3 regions of the Streptomyces sp. NPDC048659 genome follow, and region 2 is predicted to be linked to each of the others. Evidence: riboswitches for the same ligand, from Rfam matches in the RefSeq annotation. Region 2 holds a riboswitch; each other region holds the start of a gene.
The links. A riboswitch is a leader RNA that binds a small molecule or an ion and turns the genes downstream of it on or off. The one in region 2 is predicted to bind cyclic di-AMP.
Positions count from the first base shown of each region.

Region 1: linked by a shared signal. The riboswitch ahead of AB0C99_RS22445 (transglycosylase family protein) and the one ahead of AB0C99_RS09035 (C40 family peptidase) in region 2 are both predicted to bind cyclic di-AMP.
Region 3: linked by a shared signal. The riboswitch ahead of AB0C99_RS35030 (M23 family metallopeptidase) and the one ahead of AB0C99_RS09035 (C40 family peptidase) in region 2 are both predicted to bind cyclic di-AMP.

Region 1 covers NZ_JBEZHM010000029.1:79,966-89,735, forward strand. The annotation lists gene AB0C99_RS22420 (NAD(P)/FAD-dependent oxidoreductase) at 1-602, opposite strand, end outside; gene AB0C99_RS22425 (Ppx/GppA phosphatase family protein) at 983-1,903, opposite strand; gene AB0C99_RS22430 (DUF501 domain-containing protein) at 1,900-2,439, opposite strand; gene AB0C99_RS22435 (septum formation initiator family protein) at 2,454-2,924, opposite strand; gene eno (phosphopyruvate hydratase) at 3,031-4,317, opposite strand; gene AB0C99_RS22445 (transglycosylase family protein) at 4,581-5,318, opposite strand; cyclic di-AMP (ydaO/yuaA leader) riboswitch at 5,322-5,495, opposite strand; gene AB0C99_RS22450 (transglycosylase family protein) at 5,753-6,814, opposite strand; gene AB0C99_RS22455 (cytochrome P450) at 6,987-8,243, opposite strand; gene AB0C99_RS22460 (LamG-like jellyroll fold domain-containing protein) at 8,279-9,770, opposite strand, start outside.
Region 2 covers NZ_JBEZHM010000008.1:122,147-131,852, forward strand. The annotation lists gene AB0C99_RS09025 (ATP-dependent Clp protease proteolytic subunit) at 19-645, shown strand; gene AB0C99_RS09030 (hypothetical protein) at 653-955, shown strand; cyclic di-AMP (ydaO/yuaA leader) riboswitch at 1,271-1,470, shown strand; gene AB0C99_RS09035 (C40 family peptidase) at 1,474-1,950, shown strand; gene AB0C99_RS09040 (ATP-binding protein) at 2,085-2,516, opposite strand; gene AB0C99_RS09045 (8-amino-7-oxononanoate synthase) at 2,684-3,904, opposite strand; gene bioB (biotin synthase BioB) at 4,047-5,276, shown strand; gene AB0C99_RS09055 (adenosylmethionine--8-amino-7-oxononanoate transaminase) at 5,269-6,549, shown strand; gene bioD (dethiobiotin synthase) at 6,671-7,447, shown strand; gene AB0C99_RS09065 (VOC family protein) at 7,529-7,873, shown strand; gene AB0C99_RS09070 (helix-turn-helix domain-containing protein) at 7,887-8,897, opposite strand; gene AB0C99_RS09075 (MFS transporter) at 8,969-9,706, shown strand, end outside.
Region 3 covers NZ_JBEZHM010000074.1:823-10,592, forward strand. The annotation lists gene AB0C99_RS35015 (PLP-dependent cysteine synthase family protein) at 1-633, shown strand, start outside; gene AB0C99_RS35020 (MFS transporter) at 630-1,907, shown strand; gene AB0C99_RS35025 (PP2C family protein-serine/threonine phosphatase) at 2,107-3,270, shown strand; cyclic di-AMP (ydaO/yuaA leader) riboswitch at 3,472-3,617, shown strand; gene AB0C99_RS35030 (M23 family metallopeptidase) at 3,629-4,714, shown strand; gene AB0C99_RS35035 (aldo/keto reductase) at 4,845-5,792, shown strand; gene AB0C99_RS35040 (GntR family transcriptional regulator) at 5,942-6,700, opposite strand; gene AB0C99_RS35045 (PTS transporter subunit EIIC) at 6,871-8,205, shown strand; gene AB0C99_RS35050 (SIS domain-containing protein) at 8,351-9,415, shown strand; gene AB0C99_RS35055 (PrsW family intramembrane metalloprotease) at 9,469-9,770, opposite strand, start outside.

The DNA.
Region 1 (9,770 bases), on a different contig from region 2:
TCCTCGCGCTTCACGTTCTGGTAGTACTTCGCCGCGTCGCGGGCCATGTCCTCGACCTCGCCGATGGTCTCCGCGCCGGCGAAGCCGCCGCCCACGAAGACGAAGGTCAGCGCCTTGCGGCGGAGCTCCTCATCGGTGGTCGAGTCGGCCTTGTCGAGCTGCTCGAGGACGTGGTTGCGCAGGCCGATGGCCTCCTCGATGCCCTTCATGCCGATGCCCTGCTCGGCGAGGCCGGGGATCGGGAAGGTGCGGGAGACGGCACCCATCGCGATGACCAGGTAGTCGAAGGGCAGCTCGTACGCCTCGCCGACGAGCGGCGAGACGGTGGCGACCTTGCGGTCCTGGTCGATGGTGGTGACCCGGCCGGTGAGCACCTCCGCTCCGCGCACGACGCGTCGCAGCGGGACGACGACGTGGCGCGGCGAGATGCTGCCGGCGGCGGCTTCGGGGAGGAAGGGCTGGTAGGTCATGTACGACCGCGGGTCGACGACCGTGACGGTCGCCTCCGCGTAGCGCATCTTCTTGAGGATGCGCCGAGCTGCGTACAGGCCTACGTACCCGCCGCCTACTACGAGGATCCTGGGACGCTCCGTGGTGCTCATGCATCCGAGTATCCACCCCTCCCCGGGGGGTGGCTCGTGCGCCCCTTCACAAGCTTGCCGGGGTCCTCTGCTACACTCCGCCGCCCACGTGACCCAGGTCATGGTCCAGCAAAGGAACCACGGGGTGCCGGTGGACGTTGTTCACCCCCTGTGAACTGGCCCGGAGAGCCTTACGCAACGCAGAACCGTGGGGTGCGTTCACACGATGGAAACATCGAGCGAAGTGGCCTCCGGACCTGCGAAAGGGCCCCGGGAACCCCCTCGGAGGGACCAATGGTCCTCCTGGGGCTCCAACAGGGCCCTTTCTCTTGTGAAGAACTTCACGAACTTTTCCGACGACACGTCGCGAACGGGCCCCTGTCAGGGCTCATAGGCGCCCGCTATGCGACGGATAGCGCGATCCCATCGAGAATGTCGTGCTCGCTGACGACCACCTCGGCGGCGCCCACGCGCTCCATGATCTCGGCGAGGACCAGCGCCCCGGCGATGATCACGTCCACCCGGCCCGGGTGGATCACCGGGATCGCGGCGCGCTCGTCGTGGGTGGAGCCGAGCAGCCGGGCCAGCACCTCGTCGACCCGCGCGCGGGAGATCCGGGCGTGGTGGATCTTCGTGGAGTCGTACTCCGGGAGCCCCAGCGCGACGGCGGCGACCGTGGTGACCGAGCCGGCCAGGCCGACCAGGGTCTCGGCGGCGCCGAGCGGCACGGTCTCGGCGGCCAGGTCCAGCGCGGCGCGCACGTCGGCCCGGATCGCGGCGACCTCCTCGGCGGTCGGCGGGTCGTGCCGCACGTGCCGCTCGGTGAGGCGTACGCAGCCGATGTCGACCGAGCGGGCGGCCTCGACGTGCCGGTTGCCGACGACGAACTCGGTGGAGCCGCCGCCGATGTCCACGACCAGCCGGCGGTCGTCGCCGGTCAGCTCGCCCGTGGCGCCGGTGAAGGAGAACGCGGCCTCCTGGTCACCGGTGATCACCTCGGGCTCGACGCCCAGGATGCCGACGACGCCGTTCACGAAGTCGGCCCGGTTCTCCGCGTCGCGGGAGGCGGAGGTGGCGACGAAGCGCAGCCGGTCGGCGCCGACCCCGTACTCCGCGAGGACGGCCGCGTACTCCCGGCAGGCCGCGAAGGTGCGCTCCAGGGCCTCGGGGGCCAGCCGGCCGGTCCGGTCGACGCCCTGGCCGAGCCGGACGATCGTCATCCGGCGGTCGAGCTCGATCAGCTCGCCGGTCTCCGGGTGCACGTCGGCGACGAGCAGCCGGATGGAGTTGGTGCCGCAGTCGATTCCGGCGACCCGGGTCACTCGGCGCTCTCCTTCTCTTCGCCGCACGGCGACACGCAGGGGCCCTTCGCCCACCACTCGGGCAGCATGGCCAGGGCCTCGTCGCCGAAGGGGTTCACGCCGGGGCCGGCGACCAGGGAGTGGCCGACGAGCACGTGCAGGCACTTGACCCGGTCCGGCATCCCGCCGGCGCTCGGGAAGCCCTCCAGGACCTCGATGGCGTCGCGGCGGCGCAGGTAGTCCTCGTGGGCGGCGCGGTAGGCGGCGGCGAGCTCCGGGTCGGTGGCGAGCCGGGCCTGCATCTCCTTCATGACCCCGTTGGCCTCCAGGGTCCCGATCGCCGAGGCCGCCCGGGGGCAGGTCAGGTAGTACGTGGTCGGGAACGGCGTGCCGTCGGGCAGCCGGGGCGCGGTCTCGACGACGTCGGGGTTGCCGCACGGGCAGCGGTGCGCGATGGCGCGCAGACCACGGGGCGGCCGGCCGAGCTGCTGCTCGAACGCGGCGACGTCCGCGTCGGTCGGCTCGGTGGGGGCGGTCTGCGGAGGGGGCGTTTCCATGGTGGGTCCTGGGTTCAGTGGCGGTCGGCGCTGTCCACGCCGTCCCACAGGTTGTCGTACCAGGGGCGGTCCGTCGCGCCCTGGTCGGTGCGGGGCCGGTGCTCCGCGTCCGGGTCGGTCACGGTGAAGCCGGTCTCGCCGGGCATCACGTAGTGCAGGTGCTCGCGGGCCAGCCGGCGCACGTAGGCGGGGTCCTGGAGGCGGGCCTTCTCGTCCCGCAGCTCCTCGACCCGCCGGGCGGCCTCGGCGGCCTTGCGCTGCTGGTCGGCGATCTCGCCCTGCTGGGAGACGTACTGCCGCATGGGGTAGGCGAGCGCCACCACCAGCGAGCAGACCACCAGGGCCAGGAAGGCCGCGCGGCCGGTGAGCCGGGAGCGGCGGGCCTGGCGGCGGGTCTGGGAGCGGTAGACACGGGCGGCGGTCTGCTCGCCGAGCAGCCTGATCCGGGTCGCGGTCGAGAACCGGTCCCGGTCCTTCACGGCCATCTCGTACGCCTCCCCTTCCACTGCCGACCCTCTTCACACGTACGTCCCCGCACACGGTACGGGACCGAGTGCGGGGACGTACGGAAGCGCCTTGCGGCAGGTGTTGTCAGCCCTTGAAGCGCGGGAAGGCGCTGCGGCCGGCGTAGACCGCGGCGTCGTCGAGGATCTCCTCGATGCGCAGCAGCTGGTTGTACTTGGCGACGCGCTCGGAGCGGGCCGGGGCGCCGGTCTTGATCTGGCCGCAGTTGGTGGCGACGGCCAGGTCGGCGATGGTGACGTCCTCGGTCTCGCCGGAGCGGTGCGACATCATGCACTTGAAGCCGCTGCGCTGGGCGAGCTCGACGGCGTCGAGGGTCTCGGTCAGCGAGCCGATCTGGTTGACCTTGACCAGGAGGGCGTTCGCGGAGCCCTCCTCGATGCCGCGGGCGAGGCGCTCGGGGTTGGTGACGAAGAGGTCGTCGCCGACGAGCTGCACCTTGGCGCCGAGCTTGTCGGTGATGACCTTCCAGCCGGCCCAGTCGTCCTCGAACAGCGGGTCCTCGATGGAGACCAGCGGGTACGCGGCGACGAGCTCCTCGTAGTACTCGGTCATCTCGGCGGCCGAGCGGGACTTGCCCTCGAACTCGTACTTGCCGTCCTTGTAGAACTCGGAGGCGGCGCAGTCGAGCGCGAGCGCGATGTCCTTGCCGGGGACGTAGCCGGCCTGCTTGATGGCCTCGAGGATGAGGTCGAGCGCGGCGCGGTTGGAGTCCAGGTTCGGGGCGAAGCCGCCCTCGTCGCCGAGACCGGTGGAGAGGCCCTTGGTCTTCAGGACGGACTTGAGGGTGTGGTAGACCTCGGTGCCCCAGCGCAGCGCCTCGGAGAAGGACTCCGCGCCGATCGGGGCGATCATGAACTCCTGGATGTCCACGTTGGAGTCGGCGTGCGACCCACCGTTGAGGATGTTCATCATCGGAACGGGCAGCAGGTGCGCGTTCGGGCCGCCCAGGTAGCGGAAGAGCGGCAGGTCGGACGCCTCGGAGGCGGCGTGCGCGACGGCGAGGGAGACGCCGAGGATGGCGTTGGCGCCGAGCGAGGACTTGTCCGGGGTGGCGTCCAGGTCGAACATGGCCTGGTCGATCAGGCGCTGCTCGGTGGCGTCGTAGCCGACGAGCTCCGGGCCGATCTGCTCGATGACCGCGAGGACGGCCTTCTCGACACCCTTGCCCTGGTAACGGTTGGGGTCGCCGTCACGGAGCTCAAGGGCCTCGAAGGCACCGGTGGAGGCACCGGACGGAACGGCAGCACGGCCGGTGCTGCCGTCGTCGAGGCCGACCTCGACCTCGACCGTGGGGTTGCCTCGGGAGTCCAGGATTTCCCGGGCTACGACGACGTCGATGGACGGCACGAGCATCTCCTTCTGGGATGTGACGCTGGGTGTGACGCGGTGGTGCAAGGTCTCGTTTCGCCTTGCGACAAGAGCCTAACCGGCTCTGGCGCTCCGGCCAGCCGGACGCCCGCCCCCTGGGACGAAAAAGGTCCCAACGGCACTCATCTAGGGACGAAAGACCCCTTACTACTCACCGGTAAGGGCCTGGGACGGGGAAACCCCGGACCGGAGCGCACGGGGGAAGGGCGCTCCGGACCGGGGTGGTCACCGCGGGTGGGTCGTCAGGCTCACTTCAGGTGGAGCTGCTGGCCCGGGTAGATCAGGTCGGCGTTCTCGACGACGCCCTTGTTGAGCTCGAAGAGCTTGGCCCAGCCGCCCTTGACGCCGTGCGCCTGGGCGATCTTGCTGAGGGTGTCGCCGGCGACGACCTTGTACTCGCCGTCGCCCTTCTTGACCGTCTTGCCGGTGGGCGTGGTGACGGTCTTCTTGGACTCGGTCTTCTTCTGCGCGGGCTTCGGCGCCTGGCGCTGCTCGCTGCGGGTCGTCGGCTGCTCGGTGGAGCGCTTCGACGACGACGAGGAGGAAGAAGAGGAAGAAGAGGAGGAGGACGAGCTGGAGGAGCCCGTCGACGCGGAGCCGCCGTTGTACGAGGCGTTGGAGAGGCCCACGCCGCAGCTCGGCCACGCGCCCTTGCCCTGGCCCGCGAGGACCTTCTCGGCGATGGCGATCTGCTGGGACTTCGACGCCTGGTTGGCGGTCGAGGCGTAGGCGGTGCCGCCGTACGCGGCCCAGGTGGAGGCCGAGAACTGCAGGCCGCCGTAGTAGCCGTTGCCGGTGTTGATGGACCAGTTGCCGCCGGACTCGCACTGGGCGACGCGGTCCCACTCGGAGGCGGTGGCGGCCGAGGCGGTGCCCGCGGTCATCAGCGGGGCGGCGACGGCGACACCGGTGACGCCGACGAGCGTGGCGACGCGGGTGGCCTTGGAGGGGCGGCGGTGCTTGCCCTTGTTGCCGGAAAACAGCATGGGAATTCTCCTCACCGACGCCTACGAGGTGAGCTGTCGGGTTCGGGCGAGTGAGTTGCCCGGCCGCGTGTCCTTGCACGCGGCTTCACCCCAAGCCGGTCGTCGGCCGTCTGTCTCAACGGCCGGGGCCGGCACTTACCTTGGGTCCCCCGCTCCTGCCTTCGGCGCTTGACAGCGACGACTTCCCGTCGGTCGGCGGCAGGATTCGGCGTACCGGTCGACGGGGCCCGCGGTGGCGAGCGGTGATGACCGTAGACATAGACCCGGCGGAAGTTCAAAGACCATCAACCCGGTGAAATCGCCCCTACTTGCTCCCCGGTGCGGGGTGTTTTCGCAGGTGAGGGGCGACCTCAGCAAAGTTTGCGGACGTGACACGCCAGTTCGGCAAGAGAGACCCATGTCTCACTTACTCATAACGGACATTCAGGTACGGACTACTCCGCCGCCGCCGTCTTTCCAGGCGTCAACTCAAGGCTCTGACCAGGGAGGATGAGGTCCGGGTCGGCGCCGACCGTCTTCTTGTTGGCGTCGTAGAGGGCGGTCCAGCCGCCGGGCAGCGCGTTCTCCTGTGCGATGTCCGACAGACTGTCACCCGGCCTGACGGTGTATTCGTCAACCTTGGGCGCATTGCCGGAATTGACCGTCTTGCTCCCCGCGACGGCGCTCTCCGCGCCCTGGCCGCCGACGGCCGTACCGTCCGTCGATCCGTCAGCCGGGGCCGCGTGGCGCCCGGATTCGGGCGTCACGTCCGTATTGCCCGATTCCTCCGAGGCGGCGTCACCCCGGTGCTTGCCGGAGCCGGGGGTGGCCGGATCCGTCGGGTCGGCCGTGCCCGGGGTGCCCGGGGTCACGGGGGTGCCGGTCGGGTCCGGCGTACCGGTCGGGTCCGGCGTGCCCGGCGTGCCGGTCGGGTCCGGGGTCGCCGAGCCGTCGGGGGTGCCCGGGGTCGCCGGCGGGGTCGTGGTGCCCCCCGAGGGCGTGGCCGGGGTCACCGGGGAGGCCGGGGTGGTGGTGCTGCCCCCGGAGCCGGCCGGGGTGCCGTCGGTCCGGTTGGACTCGGCGACCGGTCCGGTGGAGCTCTTCGGCTTGGCGGCGGGCCCGGGGTTCACGGCGGGCTTGCGGCCGTCCTTCGTCAGGCCCGCGATCGGCGCGCAGGTGTCCCACTGGGGGTCGCCCGCGGCGAAGGCGCGGTCCGCGATCGCGATCTGCTGCGCGCGGCTGGCGAGGTCGGCGCTCGGCGCGTAGGCGAGACCGCCGTGCCGCTCCCAGCCCTCCTGGGTGAACTGGAGGCCGCCGTAGAGCCCGTTGCCGAAGTTGGCGCTCCACGCGCCGCCCGACTCGCACTCGGCGACCCGGTCCCAGGTCGGGGCGTCCGCGGCGGCGGCGGAGCCGGCCGCGAGCAGCGGCAGGGCGATGGCCGAGCCGGTGACACCCGCCGCGACGACGATGGCGGGGGCCTGACGGGGTCTGCGGTGTCGTCCGTTCCCGGAGCGCATACGGACTGCCTTTCGCGTGACTGCTGAGACTGCCGGTGAACGTAGCGGCATTCGAACGTGAGTCACAAGTCGATGCAGCGGAGATCACGCGAAGATCACATTCCTGACGGTCCGTCAGAAAGCTTGCCGGGAAGCCCACCGGAAAGCCCGTCGGGAAGGACCGCCCCGGGGCTCAGTCCCGCGCGGCTTTGTGGGAAGCGCTGAACTCCACCGGAAGCGTGCGCAGGCCACGCATGATCAGGCCGCCGCGCCACCGCAGTTCCGCCGGATCGGCCCCAAGTCGCAGGTCCGGCAGGCGAGTCAGCAGCGTCGCCAGCGCCGTCTGCCCTTCGAGGCGGGCCAGCGGCGCCCCCAGGCAGTAGTGGATGCCGTGCCCGTAGCCGAGGTGCTGGTTGTCGCGGCGCGCCAGATCCAGCGTGTCCGGCTCCTCGAAGCGCGCCGGGTCGCGGTCGGCGGCGGCCAGCACCACCAGGACCGGGTCGCCCGCCGGGATCTCCTGGCCGCCCAGGGTCAGCGCCTCGGTGGCGAACCGCCAGGTCGCCATCTCGACCGGCCCGTCGTAGCGCAGCAGCTCCTCGATGCCCGTCTCCAGGAGCCCGGTCTCCCCCGCCGCGAGCGACTCCTGGAGCCGCGCCCGCTCCCCCGGCTCGCGCAGCAGCGCGTACACGCCGTTGCCGATGAGGTTGACGGTGGTCTCGAAGCCCGCGAAGAGAAGGATGAAGGCCATCGCGGCGGCCTCGTTCTCGGTGAGGTGCTCGCCGTGGTCGGACGCCTTGATGAGCCCCGAGATCAGGTCGTCGCCCGGGTCCGCGCGCTTCTTGTGGATGAGCTCCAGCAGATAGCCGCGCATCTTCTTCACCGAGCGGGCCACCCCGCCGCGCGGCCCGCCGCCGTGCCGGATCATCATCCCGGCCCAGTCCCGGAAGTCGTCCTGGTCCTCCTCGGGCACGCCGAGCAGGTCGCAGATGGCGTAGATGGGGAGCGGGAAGGCGAACTCGTGGATGAGGTCCGCGCTCCCCCTCTCCGCGAAGCCGTCGATGAGGCGGTCGGTGAGCTCCTGCACCCGGGGCGCGAACTCCGCGACCCGGCGGGGGGTGAACGCCTTCGACACCAGCCGCCGCAGCCGGGTGTGGTCCGGCGGGTCGATGTTGAGCAGGTGGGTCATCAGCTCGGCCTTGCGCTCGCCGGGGATGCCCGTCTTGCCCTTGGCGTGCGCCGGCTCGTCGTGGTGCGCCGGGTTCTTCGACAGCCGCTGGTCGGCCAGCGCCTGCCGGGCGTCGGCGTACCGGGTCACCAGCCATGCCTCCACGCCGCTGGGCAGCGTCGCCCGGTGCACCGGCGCGTGCTCGCGCAGCCAGGCGTACGCGGGGTACGGATCGGTGGCGAACTCCCAGGTGAAGAGCTCGGGGGCGGCGGGTCGGTCGGACATGGTCCCGACACTAACCCGCCGCCCCCAAGGCTCCGTCACAGCCGGGCGTACACCCCCTTCGCGGTCAGCCGGTCGAAGGCGAGCCGGACCGCGGTGGCGCCGCCGTCCGGCAGCGGCCCGGTCACGGTGGTGATCTCCGTGTCCGACAGGGCCCGCCGGACCAGCGTGAACTCGTCCAGCGCGCCGGTCAGCCGGTCCTTGTCCGCCCCGGTGCTGTCGGGGCGCCCGCCGAGCCGGAGGCCGCGCACGTCGAAGCCGTCCTCGACGGTCAGCGAGCCGGCGACGGGGCCGCTCGCCACGGCGGTCAGCGCGGTGCCGTCGCCGACCGACAGGGTCAGCGTCCCGCCCTGGCGGCGCAGCACCACGTGCCGCCAGGTGTCGTCGCCGAAGACCGTCCCGGCCGGGGCGACGGCCTCCAGGCTGGTGATGCCCCGGTCGGTCTGGACGTGCGCGACGACCTTGTTCTCCTGGGACATCGCGCGGATCCACAGCTGGCGTTCGGCGGTGCCGACCCCGTACGCCCAGGCGAGCACCGGGCTGGTGTTGGCGGACTGCCGGAAGCGCACCCAGGTGGCCAGGGTGAAGTCGCCCGCGCCGAGCGCCCGGTCCTCGCCGTACGGGAGGTCGACGGCGCCGGTCGTCCCGTCCAGGACGAGGGAGCGGCCGAACTTGGCGCCGGTGTCGGTGACGGTGCCGCCGGCCCGGACGACGCCGTGGCCGCAGTGGCGTGAGCTGTCGGGGGTGGCGCGGGCGGCCGGGTCGTCGGCGGGGCGGGCCACCAGGTGCTGCTCGGTGTGGCCGCCCTCCATGGTCCACCACACGTGCGGGTCGCGCGGGGCGCTCGATCCGCCGACGGCCGTGTTGTACAGGCCCGTCTCCTCGGCGGCCGTCAGGGCCCGCTTGTAGTAGCGGAAGTCGTCGAGCTCGCCGGTGAGGACGTCGGTGCCGGTGGACTTGGAGCCGACCCGCAGGCCCTCGGGCGCGGCGATGCCGTCGGTGAAGGAGCCCGTCAGGCCCTCGGCGGTGGCGGGGGTGCCGTTGTCGACGCGGAGGCTGACGACGGTCGCCTCGGTGTCGGTCGGCTGGGCCTTGCGCCGGGTCAGCGTGAGCAGGTGCCAGGCGTTGTCCCCGAAGGCGGACCGCCCGGCCTGGGTGTCGATCACGTCGAGCGGGACCGAGGCGCCCGGTGTCTCCAGGCGCGCGGTCAGCCGGTCGGCGGAGGGCTTGGCCCGCACCCACAGCGAGGGCTTGCCGGAGGTGGAGCCGTAGGCCCAGAGCAGCGCCGCGTCCTGGGGGCTGGCCGTGGCGTCGTAGCGGAACCAGAGGGCGAAGGTGAACTCCCCGGCGCCGTTGTCGACGGCGGGGACGTAGGGCACCTCGACACCGGGCAGGTCCGGGCCGACCTTGAGGGCGCCCGCGCCGATGCGGCCCTTGACGACCGCGGACTCGGTGCTGGTGGTGCCGAGGACGGTGCCGTCGGCGCAGTGGCCGGAGACGTCGTCCTGGATCCGGGTGTTCACCAGGGGC
Region 2 (9,706 bases):
CAGACAGAGGAGTACGCCATGCACGAGGCCCGCCACGTCCTTCCCGAGTTCACCGAGCGCACCGGCTACGGCACCCGCACCCTCGACCCCTACTCCAAGCTGCTGGAGGGCCGCATCGTCCTCCTCGGCACCCCGATCGACGAGATCTCCGCCAACGACGTCATCGCCCAGCTGCTCCACCTCGAATACGCGGCCCCCGAGCAGCCGGTCTCCCTCTACCTGAACTCCCCCGGCGGTTCGGTCAGCGCCATGACCGCGGTGTACGACACGATGCGGGCGCTCGCCTGCGAGGTGGAGACCACCTGCCTCGGCCAGGCCGTCGGACCCGCCGCCGTCCTGCTCGCGGCCGGCACCCCCGGGCGCCGGCTGGCCCTGCCGGGCGCCCGGATCGTCCTCCAGGAGCCCGCCCTGGAGGAGCCGTTGCGGGGGCAGCCCAGCGATCTGGACATCCACGCGCGGGAACTGCTGCGCCAGCGCGAGCTGATGGCCGGCCTGCTGGCCGGGCACACCGGCCGGACCCGCGCCGAGGCCGCCGCCGACCTGGACCGGACCACCGTCCTGGACGCCCCGGCCGCCCTCGCGTACGGCCTGGTGGACCACGTGGTGGAGCGCCGGGCGCGGACCGCCGGCACCGGGAGGGGGTGAGCCCGGCATGACCCCGGAGCCGCCGCTGCCCGCGCTCACCCGCGCCGAGGGCGAGTTCGTGGACGCCTACCTCGAAGTCCTGGACCTCCTGGGGCGGATCAATCCATCCAGATCCACGCATACCTATGGGGCGCTGCGCGCGGCCCAGGCCCTGGTCGGGCGCGCGACGGCGCTCCGCGACGCCCTGACGCTCATGCATACGCGGGGCGAGAGCGAGGTCCACGCGGACACATTGGCGCGTGCGCTACGGGTGTTGGACGGAGAGCGACGGTCCGGCCGGGTCATCGTCCCCGGGGAGTCCGCGAGTTGACACTCCCGCGTGTCGTGTCGAGGGCCGGCCGGGGTACGGCGACCGCAGAAAACCTCCCCCGTTCGGCGTAGTGGACACCTCGGCATGGAGCGGACGCGAGTTGCGCAGCGGGAGTACACATCTGGCGGAATCGGGCGTTCCATCGCAGGTGCGGGCCTCATCGCCGAAACGTCGGAAGATCCAGAAACCCGACTGTCCACCCGTACGGCTCAGTCGTGAGGAGCCTCACATATCGCCGTTTCAGCTCGGATTTCGCCCGGTCCGTGGGTCAAGATCCTCGACGACGACAAGCCCCCGCCACCCACGGCGGGGCGGTCCGGGCGGACGCCGAGTCCTGCCGCCGTCCCGGACGCCTGGTCGACAGGAGTGGATCGGCAGGAGTGGAGGACCCGAGCAGTACGGGACGTTCGCGCAGTGTGCGGACGTTCCTTGGGGTGAAGCCGCAGCCGCGGCCGGGCATCTTCGCCTGCCCGAACCCGACAGGTCATCCTTCACAGGCGGCTGACGAAGGGTTGCGCATGACTGCGCAGATTCATGTCCCGTCCCTGCTGTCCCGGGCCGGAGCCGTCTCGGCTCTCACCCTCGCCGCCGTCGGCGGCACGCTGCTCGCCCCAGGAGCGGCGCCGGAGGCCCAGGCCGCGACGAACTACGCCACCAAGGCGTTGGACGTCGCCGCCTCGAAGAAGGGATCGCCTTACCGGTACGGAGCCTCGGGACCGAGCCGTTTCGACTGCTCGGGGCTCACGGTCTACTCGTACAAGAAGGCGGGCAAGACGCTGCCCCGCACCGCGCAGCAGCAGTACAACAAGACCCGGCACATCGCCGCGTCGGGCCGCCAGAAGGGGGACCTGGTCTTCTTCCATTCCGGCGGAAGCGTGTACCACGTCGGAATCTACGCGGGTAACAACAAGATCTGGCACTCGCCGAAGACCGGCTCATGGGTGAAGCTCGACAAGATCTGGAGCTCGAAGATCTCCTACGGACGCGTCCGCTGACGCGCTGAACGCCGGCGCGGGAGGAGCGCCCGGTGGCGCCGCCGTCCCCTCCTCCCGCGCCCGGTCCCGCCCACCGGCCGCCTTCAGTCCTTCAGTCCGGCCGGCTGGCCGCCCGTCTGCCCGTCCGCCCGGCTTCAGGCCGCGTGCGCCGACGGCCAGGGCAGCCGGATCCACACCGTCTTGCCGCCCTCCTCGGTGGGAGTCACCGAGAGCCGCCCGCCCGCCTCCGCCGCGAGCGAGCGGATGATCACCAGGCCGCGCCCGTTGTCCTGCTGCACGGCGGCGGGCAGCCGCTGCGGCCAGCGCGGATGGCTGTCGGTCACCCCGATCCGCAACTGCTCGTCGCGCTCCAGGAGCACGTCCACCGTGAAGGTCGGCGACTGGCCGAAGGTGTGCTGGACCGCGTTGGTCGCCAGCTCCGAGACGATCAGCCGTACCGTGTCGGTGATGCCGTCGGCGTCGTCGAGCCCCCAGGACCCGAGCACCTCGACGACGTACCGCCGGGCGGTCGACACCGAGGCGGGATCGCTCGGCAGCGTCACGCTTGCTTCCTGATGGTCTGCCATGGCGACGCCGCCCCTTTCCCACCGGGCCGGACCCCGGTCTGCGCTGCGCGCCAGCCTGCCACCGATCGCGCGGCCCTGGGTGGCGATCCACCAAGATATGCGGATATCTGTCGCCCGATGCGGTGAACGGTGCGACGGGCGACCGGACAAGCACGTGTGACCGGCGCTCAGTCCCGGTCCCGCACCCCGTCCACGGCGCCCTCCGGCGCGGTCTCCAGGACGATGCCGACGGCCCGCTCGATCTGCGCGTCCGTCAGGTCCGCGCGGGCGGTCAGCCGGAGCCGGGAGATCCCGTCGGGGACCGAGGGCGGCCGGAAGCAGCCGACACCCAGCCCGCGTTCCCGGCAGTCCGCCGCCCAGGCCAGCGCCTGCTGCGGGCCCGGCGCCCGGACCGAGACCACCGCCGCGTCGGGCCGGGCGGCGGTCAGGCCGGCGCCGGTGAACAGCGCGTGCAGCCGGGCCGCCACCTCCCGGGCCCGGGCGGCCAGCTCCGGCTCGGCGGCGATCAGCCGCAGGCTCGCCAGGGCGCCGCCGACGGCCGCCGGGGCGAGACCGGTGTCGAAGATGAAGGTGCGGGCCGCGTTGACCAGGTGCTCGATCACCCGGGCCGGGCCGAGGACCGCGCCGCCCTGGCTGCCCAGCGACTTGGACAGGGTGAGCGTGGCGACGACGTCCGGGGCGCCCGCGAGGCCCGCCGCGTGGAGCGCGCCGCGCCCGCCCTCGCCGAGCACGCCGAAGCCGTGGGCGTCGTCGACGACCAGGCCCGCGCCGTGCGCCCGGCAGACCTCGGCGAGCGCGCCGAGCGGTGCCCGGTCGCCGTCCACGGAGAAGACGGAGTCGCTGACGACCAGCGCCGGGCGGCCCGGGTGGGCGCCCAGCGTCTTGGCGACGGCCTCCGGGTCGGCGTGCGGGACGACGGCCGTCTCGGCGCGCGCCAGGCGGCAGCCGTCCACGAGGGAGGCGTGGTTGGCGGCGTCCGAGACGATGAGGCCGTCCCGGACGGAGAGCGCGGTGAGCGCCGCCAGGTTCGCGGTGTAGCCGGAGGAGAAGACGAGGGCCGCCTCGAAGCCGCCGAACGCGGCGAGTTCGCGCTCCAGGGTCTCGTGCAGCCGGGTGGAGCCGGTGACGAGCCGGGAGCCGGTGGCGCCGGCGCCCCAGCGGCGGGCCGCCCCGGCCGCCGCCTCGGTGATCTCGGGCCGCCGGGTGAGGCCGAGGTAGTCGTTGCCCGCGAGGTCGAGGAGGCCGGACTCGGCGGCGCGGGGGCGCAGCGTGCGGACCAGCCCGGCCCGCGCGCGCTGCCGTGCGGCGGTGTCCGTCCAGTCGAAGGCGGCCTCGCGCGGGTCGCGTCCCCCGCGCGGCGCCGACGGGTGCTCGGGGTACGACGGCATGACGGATCCTTTTGTAGGCAGCGCACAGACCCTAACCCTCCCGGGCCGAGGTCAGGGTGTGGCCATACACACACCTCGATCGGGGTCGTTTGTTCACTTCCTCCTTGGCCGAGAGGTGTGCGGTAGGCCAGGATCAGCCCTTATGGACCTGCTGAACACGCTGGTGGAGAAGGGGCTGCGGCGCGAGTCGCCGACCCGTGAAGAAGCGCTCGCCGTCCTGGCGACCTCCGACGACGAGCTGCTCGATGTGGTGGCCGCCGCCGGGAAGGTGCGCCGGCAGTGGTTCGGGCGCCGGGTGAAGCTCAACTATCTGGTCAACCTGAAGTCCGGCCTGTGCCCCGAGGACTGCTCGTACTGTTCGCAGCGGCTCGGTTCGACGGCGGGCATCCTCAAGTACACGTGGCTGAAGCCCGACGAGGCGTCCGCGGCCGCGGCGGCCGGGGTCGCGGGCGGCGCGAAGCGGGTCTGCCTGGTGGCGAGCGGGCGCGGCCCGACGGACCGGGACGTCGAGCGGGTCGGCAGGACCATCGAGGCCATCAAGCAGGACAACGAGGGCGTGGAGGTCTGCGCCTGCCTGGGCCTGCTCTCCGACGGCCAGGCGGAGCGGCTGCGGGAGGCCGGCGCCGACGCGTACAACCACAACCTGAACACGTCCGAGGCGACGTACGGGGAGATCACCTCCACCCACACCTACGCGGACCGGGTGGACACCGTGCGGAAGGCGCACGGGGCGGGCCTCTCGGCCTGCTCGGGCCTGATCGCGGGCATGGGCGAGCTCGACGAGGACCTGGTCGACGTGGTGTTCGCGCTGCGCGAGCTGGACTCGGACTCGGTGCCGGTCAACTTCCTGATCCCCTTCGAGGGCACCCCGCTGGCCAAGGAGTGGAACCTCACCCCGCAGCGCTGCCTGCGGATCCTCGCGATGGTCCGGTTCGTCTGCCCGGACGTCGAGGTGCGGATCGCGGGCGGGCGCGAGGTGCACCTGCGCTCGATGCAGCCGCTGGCCCTGCACATCGCGAACTCGATCTTCCTGGGCGACTACCTGACCAGCGAGGGGCAGGCGGGCCAGGCCGATCTCGACATGATCGCGGACGCCGGTTTCGAGGTGGAGGGCGCGGGCACGACGACGCTCCCGGCGCACCGCGCGGACGCGGTGGCCGCGATGGCCGCCGCGGCGGGCGGCTGCGGTTCGCACGCGGAGGCCGGTGGCGGCGGCTGCGGTTCGCACGGGGCGGGCGGCGGCTGCGGGCCGTGCGGTGGCGGCGGTGCCGCCGTGGCGCAGGAGCCCGTCGCGGCCCCCAACGAGGCCAGGACCGACCTGGTGGCCGTGCGCCGCCGAGGCGCCGGAACGGACCTCGCGCCGAATGCGTAACGAGGAACTGCTGGCCCTGGACCGGGCCCACGTCTGGCATCCGTACGGCCCCATGCCGGGGCGCGTCGAGCCGCTGGTCGTGGACTCCGCGTCCGGGGTGCGGCTCCGGCTCGCCGAACCGGCCCAGGGGCGGGCCGAGCTGATCGACGGCATGTCCTCCTGGTGGTCGGCGATCCACGGCTACAACCACCCCGTCCTGAACGAGGCGGCGCGCGGCCAGCTCGACCGGATGAGCCACGTCATGTTCGGCGGGCTCACCCACGAGCCGGCCGTCCGGCTCGCCGCCCGGCTCGTCGAGATCACCCCCGAGCCGCTGCGGCACGTCTTCCTCAGCGACTCCGGCTCGGTCTCGGTCGAGGTCGCGGCCAAGATGTGCCTGCAGTACTGGCGTTCCGTCGGGCGCCCCGGCAAGCAGCGGCTGCTGACCTGGCGCGGCGGCTACCACGGCGACACCTGGCAGCCCATGTCGGTGTGCGACCCGCAGGGCGGGATGCACGAGCTGTGGTCCGGGGTGCTCCAGCGCCAGGTGTTCGTCGACGCGCCTCCCGAGGAGTACGAGGAGGGGTACGCGGAGCTGCTCCGCGAGGCGATCGCGCGGCACGCCGACGAGGTGGCCGCGGTGATCGTGGAGCCGGTGGTGCAGGGCGCGGGCGGGATGCGCTTCCACTCCCCCGCGTATCTGAAGGTCCTGCGCGAGGCGTGCGACGCGCACGGCGTGCTGCTCGTCTTCGACGAGATCGCGACCGGATTCGGGCGTACGGGGGAGCTGTTCGCCGCCGACCACGCGGGGGTCTCGCCCGACGTGATGTGCGTCGGCAAGGCGCTGACCGGCGGCTATCTGTCGATGGCCGCGACGCTCTGCACCAGCCGGGTCGCCGAGGGCATCTCGCGCGGCGAGGTGCCCGTGCTCGCGCACGGCCCCACCTTCATGGGCAACCCGCTGGCCTCCGCGGTCGCGCTCGCCTCCATCGACCTGCTGCTGTCCCAGGACTGGCGGGTCGAGGTCAAGCGCGTCGAGGCCGGGCTGCGCGAGGGGCTCGCGGAGGCGTCCGGCGTGCCGGGGGTCCGGGACGTGCGGGTGCTCGGCGCGATCGGCGTCGTCCAGCTCGACCACGAGGTCGACATGGCGGCGGCTACCCGCGCGGCGGTCCGCGCGGGGGTGTGGCTGCGCCCGTTCCGGGACCTGATCTACACGATGCCGCCGTTCGTGACGGGCGACGAGGACCTGTCCGCCATCGCCCGCGCGGTGACCGAGGCGGCCCGCGCGGGATGAACCGCGCGCGGGGCCCGGTCCGTCCGGCGCCCCGCTCCCCAGGCGGCGCGCGCGGGGCCCGCGCCGCCCGGTCCCCCGTCCCTGCGAACGCGCCCCGAGAAGCACGTGTGAGAGGACTCCCATGCCCGTCATCGTCGTCACCGGCACCGGCACCGAGATCGGCAAGACCGTCGTCACCGCCGCCCTCGCCGCCCTCGCCACCGCCGCCGGCCGTTCCGTCGCGGTCCTGAAGCCCGCGCAGACGGGTGTCGCGCCCGGCGAGGCGGGCGACGTCGCGGAGGTGCTGCGCCTGTCGGGCGCGGCGGCCGGGGCCGAACTCGCCCGGTTCCCGGAGCCGTTGGCGCCGGACACGGCGGCGCGCCGGGCGGGCCTCGCGCCGGTCGGCCCTGCCGAGGTCGCCGAGGCGGCCCGGAAGCTGGCGGAGGAGCACGACCTGGTGCTCGTGGAGGGCGCGGGCGGCCTGCTGGTGCGCTTCGACGAGGCGGGCGGGACGCTCGCCGACGCGGCCCGGCTGCTCGGCGCGCCGGTCCTGGTGGTCGTCCCGGCCGGCCTCGGCACCCTCAACTCGACCGCGCTGACGGCGGAGGCGCTGCGGGCGCGCGGGATCGAGCAGCTGGGCGTGGTGGTGGGCAGCTGGCCCGGGGAGCCGGACCTGGCGGCCCGCTGCAATCTGGCGGACCTGCCGGCGGTGGCGGGGGCCCCGCTGCTCGGGGCGGTCCCGGCGGGCGCGGGCGCGCTGGGCGCCGGGGAGTTCCGCGCGGCGGCGGCGGGCTGGCTGGCGCCCGCGCTGGGCGGGGAGTGGGACGCGGCCTCCTTCACGGCGGCGCACGCGGCGGAGCGCCCGGCGGCGCGGGAGACGGCGGCGCGGGAGACGGCGGCGCGGGCCGCGGGAGCCTGAGCCCGGCCCGTACACCAGCGCTCCGCCCCGTACATGAGCCATGAGCCATGAGCCCGTCCATGAGCCCGTACGCTGGCCGGTATGCGTGCGCGTGTGCAGGAGATCGTGTTCGACTGCGCCGATCCGGCCGGGCTCGTCCGGTTCTGGTCGGCGCTGCTCGGCGGGGCGCCCGTCGACCGGGGCCCCGACTGGTCGTACGTGGAGCCGCCGGGCTTCGCGCGGATCGCGTTCCAGCGGGTGCCGGAGGGCAAGGCGGCCAAGAACCGGCTCCATCTGGACGTGGCGGTGGCCGACCCGGTGGCGGCGGCCGAGGAGGTGCGGGTGCTGGGCGCGCGCCGCTCCGGCGGTCCGGTGACGGACGAACAGGGCACCTTCCAGGTGATGTTCGACCCCGAGGGCAACGAGTTCTGCTTCGTGACGGACTGACCCCGGGCCCGGATCAGGCTCCGGCCCGGAAGGTGCGCCGGTAGGCGGCCGGGGTGGTGCGCAGCGCCTCGTGGAAGCGGCGGCGCAGGTTCACCGCCGAGGAGAGGCCGACCCGGTGGGCGATGGTCTCGACCGGCAGGTCCGTCTCCTCCAGCAGCGCCCGGGTGGCCGCGAGCCGCCGGTCGAGCAGCCAGCGGGCGGGGCTGATGCCGAGCTGCTCGGTGAAGCGGCGGGTGAGCGTGCGGCTGGAGACCCGCGCGTAGGCCGCCATCTCCGCGACGCTGGTGGGCTGCGCGAGCCGGCCGCCGAGCCAGTCGAGGAGCGGGGCGAGCGAGTCGGCGAGCGGCCCGGAGGTGGGGAGTTCGGCGTACTGGAGCTGGCAGCCCTCGCGGTGCGGCGGCGTCACCATCCGGCGGGCGATCCGCATCGCGTGGGCGGCGCCGTGGTCGGTGCGCACCAGGTGCAGGCAGAGGTCCACGGCGGCGGCCGAGCCCGCGCTGGTGGCGACGTCGCCGTGGTCCACGTACAGCACGCCGGGGTCCACCCGTACCCGGGGGAAACGCGCGGCGAGTTCGGCGGCCCTGGCCCAGTGGGTGGCGGCGCGCCGCCCGTCGAGGAGTCCGGCGGCGGCGAGGACGAAGGCGCCGGAGCAGAGTCCCACGATCCGGGCGCCGCGCCGGTGCGCCCGGCGCAGCGCCTCGGACACCGGCTCGGGCACCTCGGCGTCGGCGGGCCGCTCCCGGCCGGGCACCAGCACGGTGTCCGCGTGCTCCAGCGCCTCCAGGCCCCGGGTGACCAGCAGGTCGTAGCCGGACTGGGTGCGGACCGGGCCGGGCCGCTCGGCGCAGAGTTCGAAGGCGTAGCGGGCGGGGAGCGCCTGGCCGTGGTCGCCGAAGACCTCGGCGGCGCAGGACAACGGGAAGGCGGAGTGCCCGTCCTGGAGCAGGGCCACCACCCGGTGCGGGGCGCGGGGCGGCGGCGACGGGCGGCCGGGGCGCGGCGACGGGCGGGCGGCGGTGGTCATGGCGCGAAAGTACCCCTTCATGTCGGCCGGGACACTGGGGCGGGCCCAGTGGTCCAGACCATGATCGGCGGGTGAGCATCGCACAGACCGTCTCCCCGTCCCCGCCGCCCGTCCGACTCCCTCTGTGGGACCGGCGGTTCACCCTCTACTTCACCGCCCGCACGGTCTCCCTCTTCGGCGACGCGATGATGCCGGTGGCCACCGCGCTCGCGGTCGGCGCGCTGTACGGGATCTCCGGGGTCGGCGTCGTCCTCGGCACCTGGACCGGGACCTTCGTCGTCCTGGTGCTGTTCGGCGGCGTGCTCGCGGACCGCTTCGGCGCGCGCCGCATGATGGTCGGCGCGGACCTGGCCCGGGTGCTGACCCAGGGCGTGCTGGCCGCCGCCTTCCTCACCGGGCGCCCGCCGTTCTGGCTGCTGGTGGCCATGGCGGCGCTGGCGGGCGCGGCGGTCGCGATGTTCCTGCCCGGGGCGAACGGGATGGTCCCGCTGGTCGCCGCCGAGCCGCAGCGGGCCAACGCGACCCTCAAGGTCGCCGACGCGCTGGCCCATCTGCTCGGCCCGGCGCTCGCGGGGCTGTTGGTCGTGTCGGCGGGCGCGGGCGCGGTGTACGCGATCGACGCGGGGAGCTTCCTGCTGAGCGCCCTGTGCCTGGCGCTGATCCGGTTCGCCCCGGCCGCCCCGGCGCCCGGGGGCGCGCCGCCCGCGCGCTCGCTGCGGCGCGAACTGCGCCAGGGCTGGCGGGAGTTCCGTTCCCGCACCTGGATGTGGGCGGTCATCCTGATCTGGGTCGCGTACGGCGTGCTGCTC
Region 3 (9,770 bases), on a different contig from region 2:
GCCCTCGACGGGGCCTGGTGGCCCAACCAGTACGGGAACCCCGACAACCCGCAGGCGTACGGCGGGCTCGCCGCCGAGCTCGGCGAGCAGCTGGACCGGGTCGACGTGCTGGTCTGCGCGGTCGGCACCGGCGGCCACTCGTCCGGCATCGCCCGCGCGCTGCGCGCCGGCGGCAGCCCCGCCCTGGAGCTGGTCGGCGTGGACTCCATCAACTCCACCGTCTTCGGGCTCCCGGCCGGCGAGCGGCTGATGCGCGGGCTCGGCTCCTCCATCCACCCGGAGAACGTGGACCACGCCGCCTTCGACGAGGTCCACTGGGTGGGCCCGGCCGAGGCGGTACGGGCCGCCCGGCGGCTCGCGTCCCGGCAGTTCGCCACCGGCGGCTGGAGCGTGGGCGCGGTCGCGCTGGTCGCGGGCTGGCTGGCCCGCACCCGGCCGCGCGGCACCCGGATCGCCGCCGTCTTCCCCGACGGGCCGCAGCGCTACTTCGACACGGTCTTCAACGACGAGTTCTGCGCGAAGCACGGGCTGCTCGACGGTCCCGTGCGGGAGGAGCCCGCCGGGTACGCCGAGGGCGAGCCGGTCAGCGGCTGGACCCGCCGGGTGCTGGAGCGGGCGGAGCGGGTGCGTTGAGCACGACGGCGGCGCCCTCCCAGGGAGGGATCTGGAAGCAGAGCCTCAGCTTCGACCCGGCCGTGCGGCTCCTCTTCCTCAACCAGCTCACCATCAACCTCGGCTTCTACATGCTGATGCCGTACCTGGCCGCCCATCTGGCCGACGGCCTGGGCATGGCGGCCTGGGCGGTCGGGCTCGTCCTCGGCGCGCGGAACCTGTCCCAGCAGGGCATGTTCCTCGTCGGCGGCGCGCTCGCCGACCGGCTCGGCTTCAAGCCGCTGATCGTCGCCGGCTGCGCGCTGCGGACGCTCGGCTTCGGGGCGCTCGCCTTCGCGCAGTCGCTGCCGATGCTGATCGCCGCCTCGCTGGCGACGGGTCTGGCGGGCGCGCTGTTCAATCCCGCCGTACGGGCGTATCTGGCGGCGGAGGCGGGGGAGCGGCGCGTGGAGGCGTTCGCGCTCTTCAACACGTACTACCAGGCGGGCATCCTGCTCGGGCCGCTGGTCGGGGTGGCGCTGACCGGGGTGTCGTTCCGGCTGACGTGCCTGGTGGCGGCGGTGCTGTTCGCCCTGCTCACCCTCGTACAGCTGCGGCATCTGCCGGTGCGCCGGGAGGCGACCGAGCCGGCGGGGGCCGCGGGGGCGGACGGGAAGGCGCGCGGGCAGTTCCGGACCGTGCTGGCCAACCGGGTGTTCTGGCTGTTCTCGCTGGCCATGACCGGCTCGTACGTGCTGTCCTTCCAGGTCTATCTGGCGCTGCCGCTCGCGGCGGACAGCACGGCGGTGACGACGGCGCTGTTCGTGGTGTCGGCGCTGGTGGCACTGGTCGGGCAGCTGCGGATCACCGCCTGGTGCAAGCGGCGGCTCAGCCGGGAGCGGTGCCTGGTGCTGGGGCTCGCCCTGATGGGCGTGGCCTTCCTGCCGCCCGCGCTGGTGGGCGGCGGGCGTTCGCTGCCGGGGCTGCTGCTGTGCGCGGCGCTGCTGGCGGCGGCGAACGCGGTGCTCTACCCGTACGAGATGGACACCGTCGTCGCCCTCGCCGAGAACCGCTGGGTGGCCACCCACTACGGGCTCTACAACACCGTCTGCGGGATCGGCATCACCCTGGGGAACCTGGGGACGGGCGCCCTGCTCGACGTCACCGGCTGGTCGGCGGTGCCGTGGCTGACGCTGTGCGCGGTGGGTCTCGGCTGCGCGGTGGCCATGGCGGCGCTGGCCCGGGGCGGGCGGCTCGCCGTCCGTCCGGCCGTAAGCCAGTCGGCCGCGCGCCAGTCGCCGACGGCGACCGGCTGACCGCACCCTGGGGAGGGCGCGGGTCCTCCCGTCGCCCTCGGGGCGGTCCCTGGTCCGTACGGGCCGGGTCCGGCCGGGACCGGGTCCAGGCGGGAGAGCAGCGGTGGCGCGAGCGGCGGTGCGGGACGGGCCGGGCGGCGGCGGTGGCGGCGACGGGGCCCGCGGGCCGTACGCCCTCGCCCGCCGGTTCATCCGCGCGCTGCCGCCGCTGATCATCGTGGGCGGGGTCGTCTTCGATCTGGCGACCCCGCCCGAGTACACGGCGGCGCCGCTGTTCTCGGCGGCGCCGCTGATCGCCGCCCCCTTCTTCTCCACGCTGACCACCCTGATCACGGGTGTCGCCGCCGTCCTCGCCAGCATCGGCCTGCACGTCTACAACGACACCTCCAGCCACATCCCCGCGCTCACCGAGACGCTGACGGTGCTGACCGTCTCGGCGCTGGCGATGCTGATCAACCGGGTGGTGCGGCGCAGCGGCGAGCGGCTGGCCTCGGCGCGGGTGATCGCGGAGACGGCGCAGAAGGCGGTGCTGCCGCAGCCCGCCGAGCGGATCGGCGGGCTCCAGATCGCGGCGCGGTACGAGGCGGCGGAGGCGGACGCGTTCATCGGCGGCGACCTGTTCGCCGTGCAGGACACGCCGTACGGGGTGCGGCTGGTCGTCGGCGACGTGCGGGGCAAGGGGCTCGACGCGGTGGAGGCCGTCGCCGTGGTCATCGGCGCCTTCCGCGAGGCGGCGGAGCTGGAGCCGACGCTGGAGGGCGTGGCCCAGCGGCTCGAACGGGCGCTGGACCGGGAGGGCACCCGGCGGGACGGGCTGGACGCCTTCGAGGGGTTCACGACGGCGGTCCTCGCCGAGATCCCGCGCGGCGAGGGCTTCGTACGGGTGGTGAACCGCGGGCATCCCGAGCCGCTGCTGCTGTACGGGGACGGGGCGCTGGCGCGGTTGCAGCCGAGCGAGGCGGCGCTGCCGCTGGGGATGGGGGAGCTGGCGGCGTGGCCCGACCGGGCGGACGAGACGCCGTATCCGGCGGGCGCGACGCTGCTGCTGTACACGGACGGGCTGTCGGAGGCGCGGGACGGGCACGGGGTCTTCTACGATCCGGCGGCGCGGCTGGCCGGGCGGCTGTTCCCCGGGCCCGAGGAGCTGCTGGACGCGCTGGTGGCGGACGTGCGGCGGCACACGGGCGGGGGGTCGACGGACGACATGGCGCTGCTCGCGGTGAGCCGGCCGGCGGCGGGGCAGCCGGAGCGGCGGCGGACGATACCGGTGGTGCCGCCGGGCGCGGCGCCCGGCGGGGGGACTGGCGCAGTGCCCGGCGGGGGGCTCGGTGGCACGCCCCCGCCGGGTGGTGACGGCTCGTAGTCGGGGGGTGTCACTCCGATAACAATTGATACAACGTCAGATTCCGCCTGTGACGCGAATCCCGTCTGACCGGGGGTCAAGTCGGGACATTCCCTGTCGATTCAGCTAATGATCAAGGGGAACGGCTTGGAATCGGGAGGCCGTGTCTATTAACGTTCGATAACGCAGCGCGGTCGTCCCAGCCGTCGCAAGAGACGGCACCGTGCGCGTGCGCCGAATTCCGCAAGGGAACCGGGGAACCACCACTTGGGGTGAATCGGGCACGTCGCACCCGTGCGGCACGCCCGTAGGAGACCTTCCTGCTCCGAACCCGTCAGCTAACCCGGTAGGCGAGAAGGAAGGAAAGGAGAGCGCCTCCGTGGCGTCCGACACCCCCGCTCCCGAAGCCCCCTTCGACTCTTTCGGCGCCTATGGCGCCGCGGGCACGGGCGGGGAGGAATGGAACCCCACCGAGGACTCGATGCGGGCCCAGAACCGCGCCGGCGGCCGGCACCGGGTCGTCAAGCAGCGCTCCAACTTCGCCCGCTCCTCCACCGTCCTCGGCGTCGGCGTCATCGCCGCCGTCGGCGCGGGCGGCCTGGCCACCGCCCAGGAGAAGCCCAAGGTCTCGATAGCCCTGCCCGACCTCGGCCTGCCCGCCGCCTCCGAACTGCCCGGCATCGGCGACCTCATCGGCGGCGGCGACTCCAAGGGCTCCGACGAGGGCACCGGCACCGGGACCGGGAACGCCCCGCGGCCGCTCACCGCCCTCACGTACACGACCCCCGAGGACGGCACCACCGCCGACGCCCCGGCCGGCTCGAAGCAGCAGGCCGACGCGGGCGAGGCGCTGCGCGCCCGCATCCTCCAGCAGGCCGAGCAGCAGCAGGCCGCCGCCGACACGGCGGAGAAGGAGGCGGCGCAGAAGGCCGCCGCCGAGAAGGCGGCGACGGAGGCCGCGGCCAAGGCCGAGGCGGCGGAGAAGGCGGCGGCCGAGGCGAAGAAGAAGGCCGAGGCGGAGGCCGCCGCGAAGGCCGAGGCCGAGCGCCTGGCCAAGCTGGCCGCCAGCTACGCGCTGCCCACCTCCTCGTACACCCTCACCTCCACCTACGGCGAGTCCGGCTCCATGTGGTCCTCCGGCTACCACACCGGCCTGGACTTCGCCGCGCCCACCGGCACCCCGGTCAAGGCCGTCCACAGCGGCACCGTGAAGTCGGCCGGCTGGTCCGGCTCCTACGGCTACCGGATCGTGCTGGAGCTCGCCGACGGCACCGAGATCTGGTACTGCCACCTCTCCTCGATGACGGTCGGCGCGGGCCAGTCCGTCGGCACCGGCGACACCATCGGCCGCGTCGGCGCCACCGGCAACGTCACCGGCCCCCACCTCCACCTGGAGGTCCACACCCCGTCCGGCGGCGGCATCGACCCGGCGGGGTGGCTGCGGTCCAAGGGCCTGAGCGTCTGACGGCCGGCGTAGGGCCTGAGCGTCTGGCGGCCGTCGATGGGCTTGGGCGTCTGACATCCGGCGTGGGGCCTCAGCGTCCGACGGCCGTCGCGGCGGAATAGGCCCGGCCGCGCGGGGGGTTGATCACCTTATGACTTCTCTCCGCGCACTGGGCAATTCCGACCTGCACGTCTTCCCGCTCGCCCTCGGCGGCAACGTCTTCGGCTGGAGCGCCGACGAGGCGCAGTCCTTCGCCGTCCTCGACGCGTACGCCGCCGCGGGCGGCAACTTCGTCGACACCGCCGACACGTACTCCTCCTGGGTCGAGGGCAACGAGGGCGGCGAGTCCGAGACCGTCATCGGCCGCTGGATGGCCTCCCGGGGCAACCGCGCGGACGTCCTCGTCGCGACCAAGGTCGGCGCCCACCCCCGCTTCAAGGGGCTGGCCGCGCCCACGATCAAGGCCGCCGCCGAGGAGTCGCTGCGCCGCCTCGGCACCGACTACATCGACCTCTACTACACGCACTTCGACGACGAGTCCGTGCCCGTCGAGGAGATCGTCACCGCGCTCGACCAGCTCGTGAAGGACGGCAAGGTCCGGGCCGTCGCCGCCTCCAACATCTCCCCGGAGCGGCTGCGCGCCTCGCTCGACTTCGCCGAGGCGGAGGGCCTCGCCCGGTACGTCGCCCTCCAGCCGCACTACAACCTGGTCTCCCGCGAGACCTACGAGGGCGAGCTCCTGGAGACCGCCGAGCGTGCCGGGCTCGCGGCCGTGCCGTACTTCTCGCTCGCCTCCGGCTTCCTCACCGGCAAGTACCGCCCGGGCACCGCCGTCGCCAGCGTCCGCGCCGGCAGCGCCGGGCAGCACCTGGAGACCGAGCGGGGCCGCCGGGTGCTCGCCGCGCTCGACACGGTCGCCGCGGCCCATGACGCCGAGCCCGCCACCGTCGCCCTCGCCTGGCTGGCCTCCCGCCCGACCGTCGTCGCGCCGATCGCCTCGGCCCGTACGGTCGAGCAGCTGCCCGCCCTCGTCGCCGTGGCCGAGCTGGAGCTGACCGGCGCCGAGCTCGCCGCGCTCGACGAGGCGTCGGCGGTCTGAGCGGGTTAAGGGGGTTAAGGGGTTTAAACGGTCCGGTCCGCCAAGCGGGCCGGGGCGTACAGGGCGGGACACGGCATGACAGGACGGGGCGGGACCTTCGGCGGTCCCGCCCCGGACTTGTGCCGCTGGGGCGGTCCGCCCCGCGGCTGTCACCCTGACTGGAGGGTCATCCGCAGCCGGTGGCGCTCCCCGCTGTACTCCACGCGCGAGCGCATCAGAGGGCGCCCGTCCCGGGTGCGGATCAGCTGGTCCAGTACGAGGACGGGGCCGCCGCGCGGGCAGCCGAGCAGCTCGGCCAGGCGCGCGTCGGCGACCTGGGCCTCGATCGTGGCCTCGGCGAGGTCCGGGCTCTTGCCCCAGCGGGCCAGCTCGGCGAAGAGGGAGGCCGAGGTGAAGTCGATCCGGGGCAGGTCCGGGGCCGCGTCCAGGAGCAGCAGCGCGTGGTCGACGGCCACCCGGACGCCGTTGAGGGTCCGCACCCGCTCCAGGCGGAACAAGGGGGTGCCGGCTGGTACTTCCAGCGCCTCCGCGTCGTCCAGGCCGGCCGTGACGGTCTCGCTGCGGATCACCAGCGAGCCGGGGCGCATGTGCTTGCGCCGGGCCGTGGCCGTGAAGGACTCCAGCTCCTTGGGCCACTCGCGGGCCGGGGCGGGGGCCGCCGGTGCGGCGACGAACCAGCCGCGCCCGTGGGAGGGGACGACCACGCCGCGCTCGTCGAGCTCGGTCAGGGCCCGCCGCAGCGTCACCCGGGAGACCGAGAGCAGGGCGCACAGCTCGCGTTCGGGCGGGAGGCGGTGGCCCTCGGTGAGCCCGCGCCGGGCGATCTCCTCCTGGATCCGGTCCGCGCACCGCATCCAGAGAGGGTCGGCGGCGCGGCTCGGGCGGGGGTCCGGGAGGTCTTCGCTCATAGTCCCGAACCGTACCACCAGAGACCACTTGGGCGGCCCGTGAGTCGGGACCTTAGACCTCACCTGCCCTTTTCAATGCAGACCACTAAATACCTCTGTTGACCACATAAGAAACCACCAACTACCTTCCGAGACATGTCCCCGACCCCCGCTCGACGAGGAGCAGTCCGATGACGACGGCCACGGCCCCGGCGGCCAAGCTCGCGCCCCCTGGGAAGAAGCGCGCCAAGATCATGCCGGTCATGCAGCGCATCGGCCGCAGCCTGATGCTCCCGGTCGCCACCCTCCCGGCCGCAGCCCTGATGCTGCGCCTGGGCAAGGAGGACCTGCTCGGCAGCGAATCGCTCCCGCTGATCGTCCGCAAACTCGGCATGGTGCTCGCCGCGGGCGGCGGCACCGTCATCGACAACCTGCCGCTGCTCTTCGCGGTCGGCGTCGCGATCGGCTTCGCGAAGAAGGCCGACGGCACCACCGCGCTGTCCGCCGTGGTCGGCTACCTCGTCTTCAAGGCCGTACTGGCCAGCCCCGCCTTCCCGATGGGCGTGGACGGCAAGCCGCTGGACGCCAAGGTCATCGGCGGCATCGTCATGGGCCTCGTGGCGGCCGGCCTCTACCAGCGGTTCTCCCGCACCAAGCTGCCCGACTGGCTCGGCTTCTTCGGCGGGCGCCGCCTGGTCCCGATCCTCGCCGCCTTCGCCGGTGTCGGCGTCGGCGTGGTCTTCGGCGTGGTCTGGCCCACCGTCGGGTCCTGGTTCTTCCACTTCGGCGAGTGGCTGGTGGGCACCGGCGCCTGGGGCGCGGGCATCTTCGGCGTGGTCGTGCGCTCCCTGATCCCGATCGGGATGCACCACTTCTTCTCGTTCTTCCCCTGGTTCGAGGCCGGTTCCTTCACCAACCCCGACACCGGCGCCGTGGTCCACGGCGACATCGCCCGCTTCCTCGCCGGCGACCCGAGCGCGGGGCAGTTCATGACCGGCGGCTTCCCGATCTACATGTTCGCGCTGCCCGCCGCCGCCCTCGCCATCGCCCACACGGCCCGGCCCGAGAACCGCACCATGGTGCGCGGCATGATGCTCTCCTGCGCCGTCACCGCCTTCGTCACCGGCGTGACCGAGCCCATCGAGTTCTCGTTCATGTTCGTCGCCCCGGTGCTCTACATCATCCACGCGCTGCTCTTCGGCGTCTCGATGGCCGTCTGCTACGCCCTCGGCATCCGCGACGGCTTCGGCTTCTCCTCGGGCGCCATCGACTACATCGTCAACTACGGCATCGCCACCAAGCCCTGGATGCTCATCCCGATCGGCCTGGCCTTCGCCGCCCTCTACTACGTGATCTTCCGCTTCGCCATCGTCAAGTTCGACCTCCCCACCCCGGGCCGCGAACGCGACCCCGAGGCCGAGGCGGCGCAGGCGCCGGTGGCGGCTCCGGCCCCGGTCGTGCCCGCCGCCCGCGCCGAGGGTACGGACGCAGGTACGGACGCAGGCCCGGACCGCAGCAGCACCTGACGGAGCGCGCCGGGGGAGCGCGGCCCATCAGCGCCCGCTTCCCCGGCCCCGGCCCAGGCCCGGTCCCGGCCCACCCCGGTCGGGACCTGGCCCGGTCTCCCCCCACCCCCCCGCACACGTCACACCCCTCGTACTGGAGCCCCCCATGTTCGCCTCCCGGATCACCTTCCTCGACGGCCAGGCCGGTCAGGGCGCCGCCCTGGAACGGATCGCCGCCCACGTCCGGGCCCGGCTCGCCGAACCCGCCGCGGCCGGCGCCCTGCGCGAGGCCCGCCGCCCGCTGTTCACCGGCATCGGCGCCTCCTACGCGGCCCTCGCCGTCCCGGTGCACCGGCTGCGCGCCGCCGGTGTCGTCACCCAGCGGGTCTCCGCCGACGAGATCGAGAACGGCCTCGCGGGCTTCGACACCGACTGCCTGATCGGCGTCTCGCAGAGCGGCCGCAGCTCCGAGACCCTCGCCGCCTTCGCCGCCGCCCCCGCGGACACCACCCGCGTCGCCTTGGTCAACGTGTCCCCCTCGCCGCTGACCGAGGCCGCCGGACTGGCCGTGGACCTCGGCAACGAGGCCGACTCCTTCGCCTCGACCATCGGCTACACCGGCACCATCGTGGCCCTGGACCTGGTCGCCGCCGCCATCGAGGGCCGGCTCGCCGACGAGGACCACTGGAGCGGGATCGCCGGCCGCGTCGACGAGGTCCGCGCCCGGGCCGCCGAGGCCGCCGCCGCCCTGCGCGTGCGCGGCGCCGCCTGCACCGCCGCCGACGACGTGGCCGCCGGCTCCTCCCGCGCCTCCGCCGAGGAGGGCGCGCTGCTGCTGCGCGAGGTGGTCCGGATGCCCGCCGCCCACTCCTCCACCCGCACCTACCTGCACGGGGAGATGGAGTCGGCGGGCAACACCCTGCACGTCGTGCACGGCGCGGGCCGCGAGCTCGACCTGGCCCGCTCGCTCGCCGGCGCCGGTCACCTCACCCTGCTGGTCACCACCGCCGACGTGGCCCCCGCCCCGAACCTGTTCACCGTCCGGCTGCCCCAGTGCCCCGACGCGGTCCGTGTCGTGCTGGAGACCGTCGTCCTCCAGGAACTGGTCGCCGTCCTCGCCGACGAGCGCGGGGTGCCGATCGAGTCCTTCGTGTTCGCCAACGACGACACCAAGCAGGGCGGCCTGGACATGGCCGACTTCGAGGTCGCCGCCTTCACCGCCGCCGGCTGAACGCCCGACCGGCTGAACGACCCCCCGGCTGAACGCCCCCGGCCGTCCCGCCCCTAGCTGCGGTACGGGTTGTAGCCGCCGTAGTCCAGGTACTGCGGCGGCGCCCAGACGCGGCCGGTGGCGCGGGCCGCGTAGCTCAGCGCGGGGGAGGCCACCTGGCGGCGCTGCCACAGGTGGTGCAGCAGCTCCTGCTCGCGGGCCGCGAAGTCCGGGGCCGCCTGGCCGAGCCCGGCCCGGTGGCGGAGGAAGGCGAGGGTGGTGGCGAAGGTCTCGTACTCGCCGACGGCCTGCGCGGCCTGCTTCCCGAAGGTCCGGGCCGCGAAGCCCCGGGCCAGCGAGCGGGCCCGCATCGAGG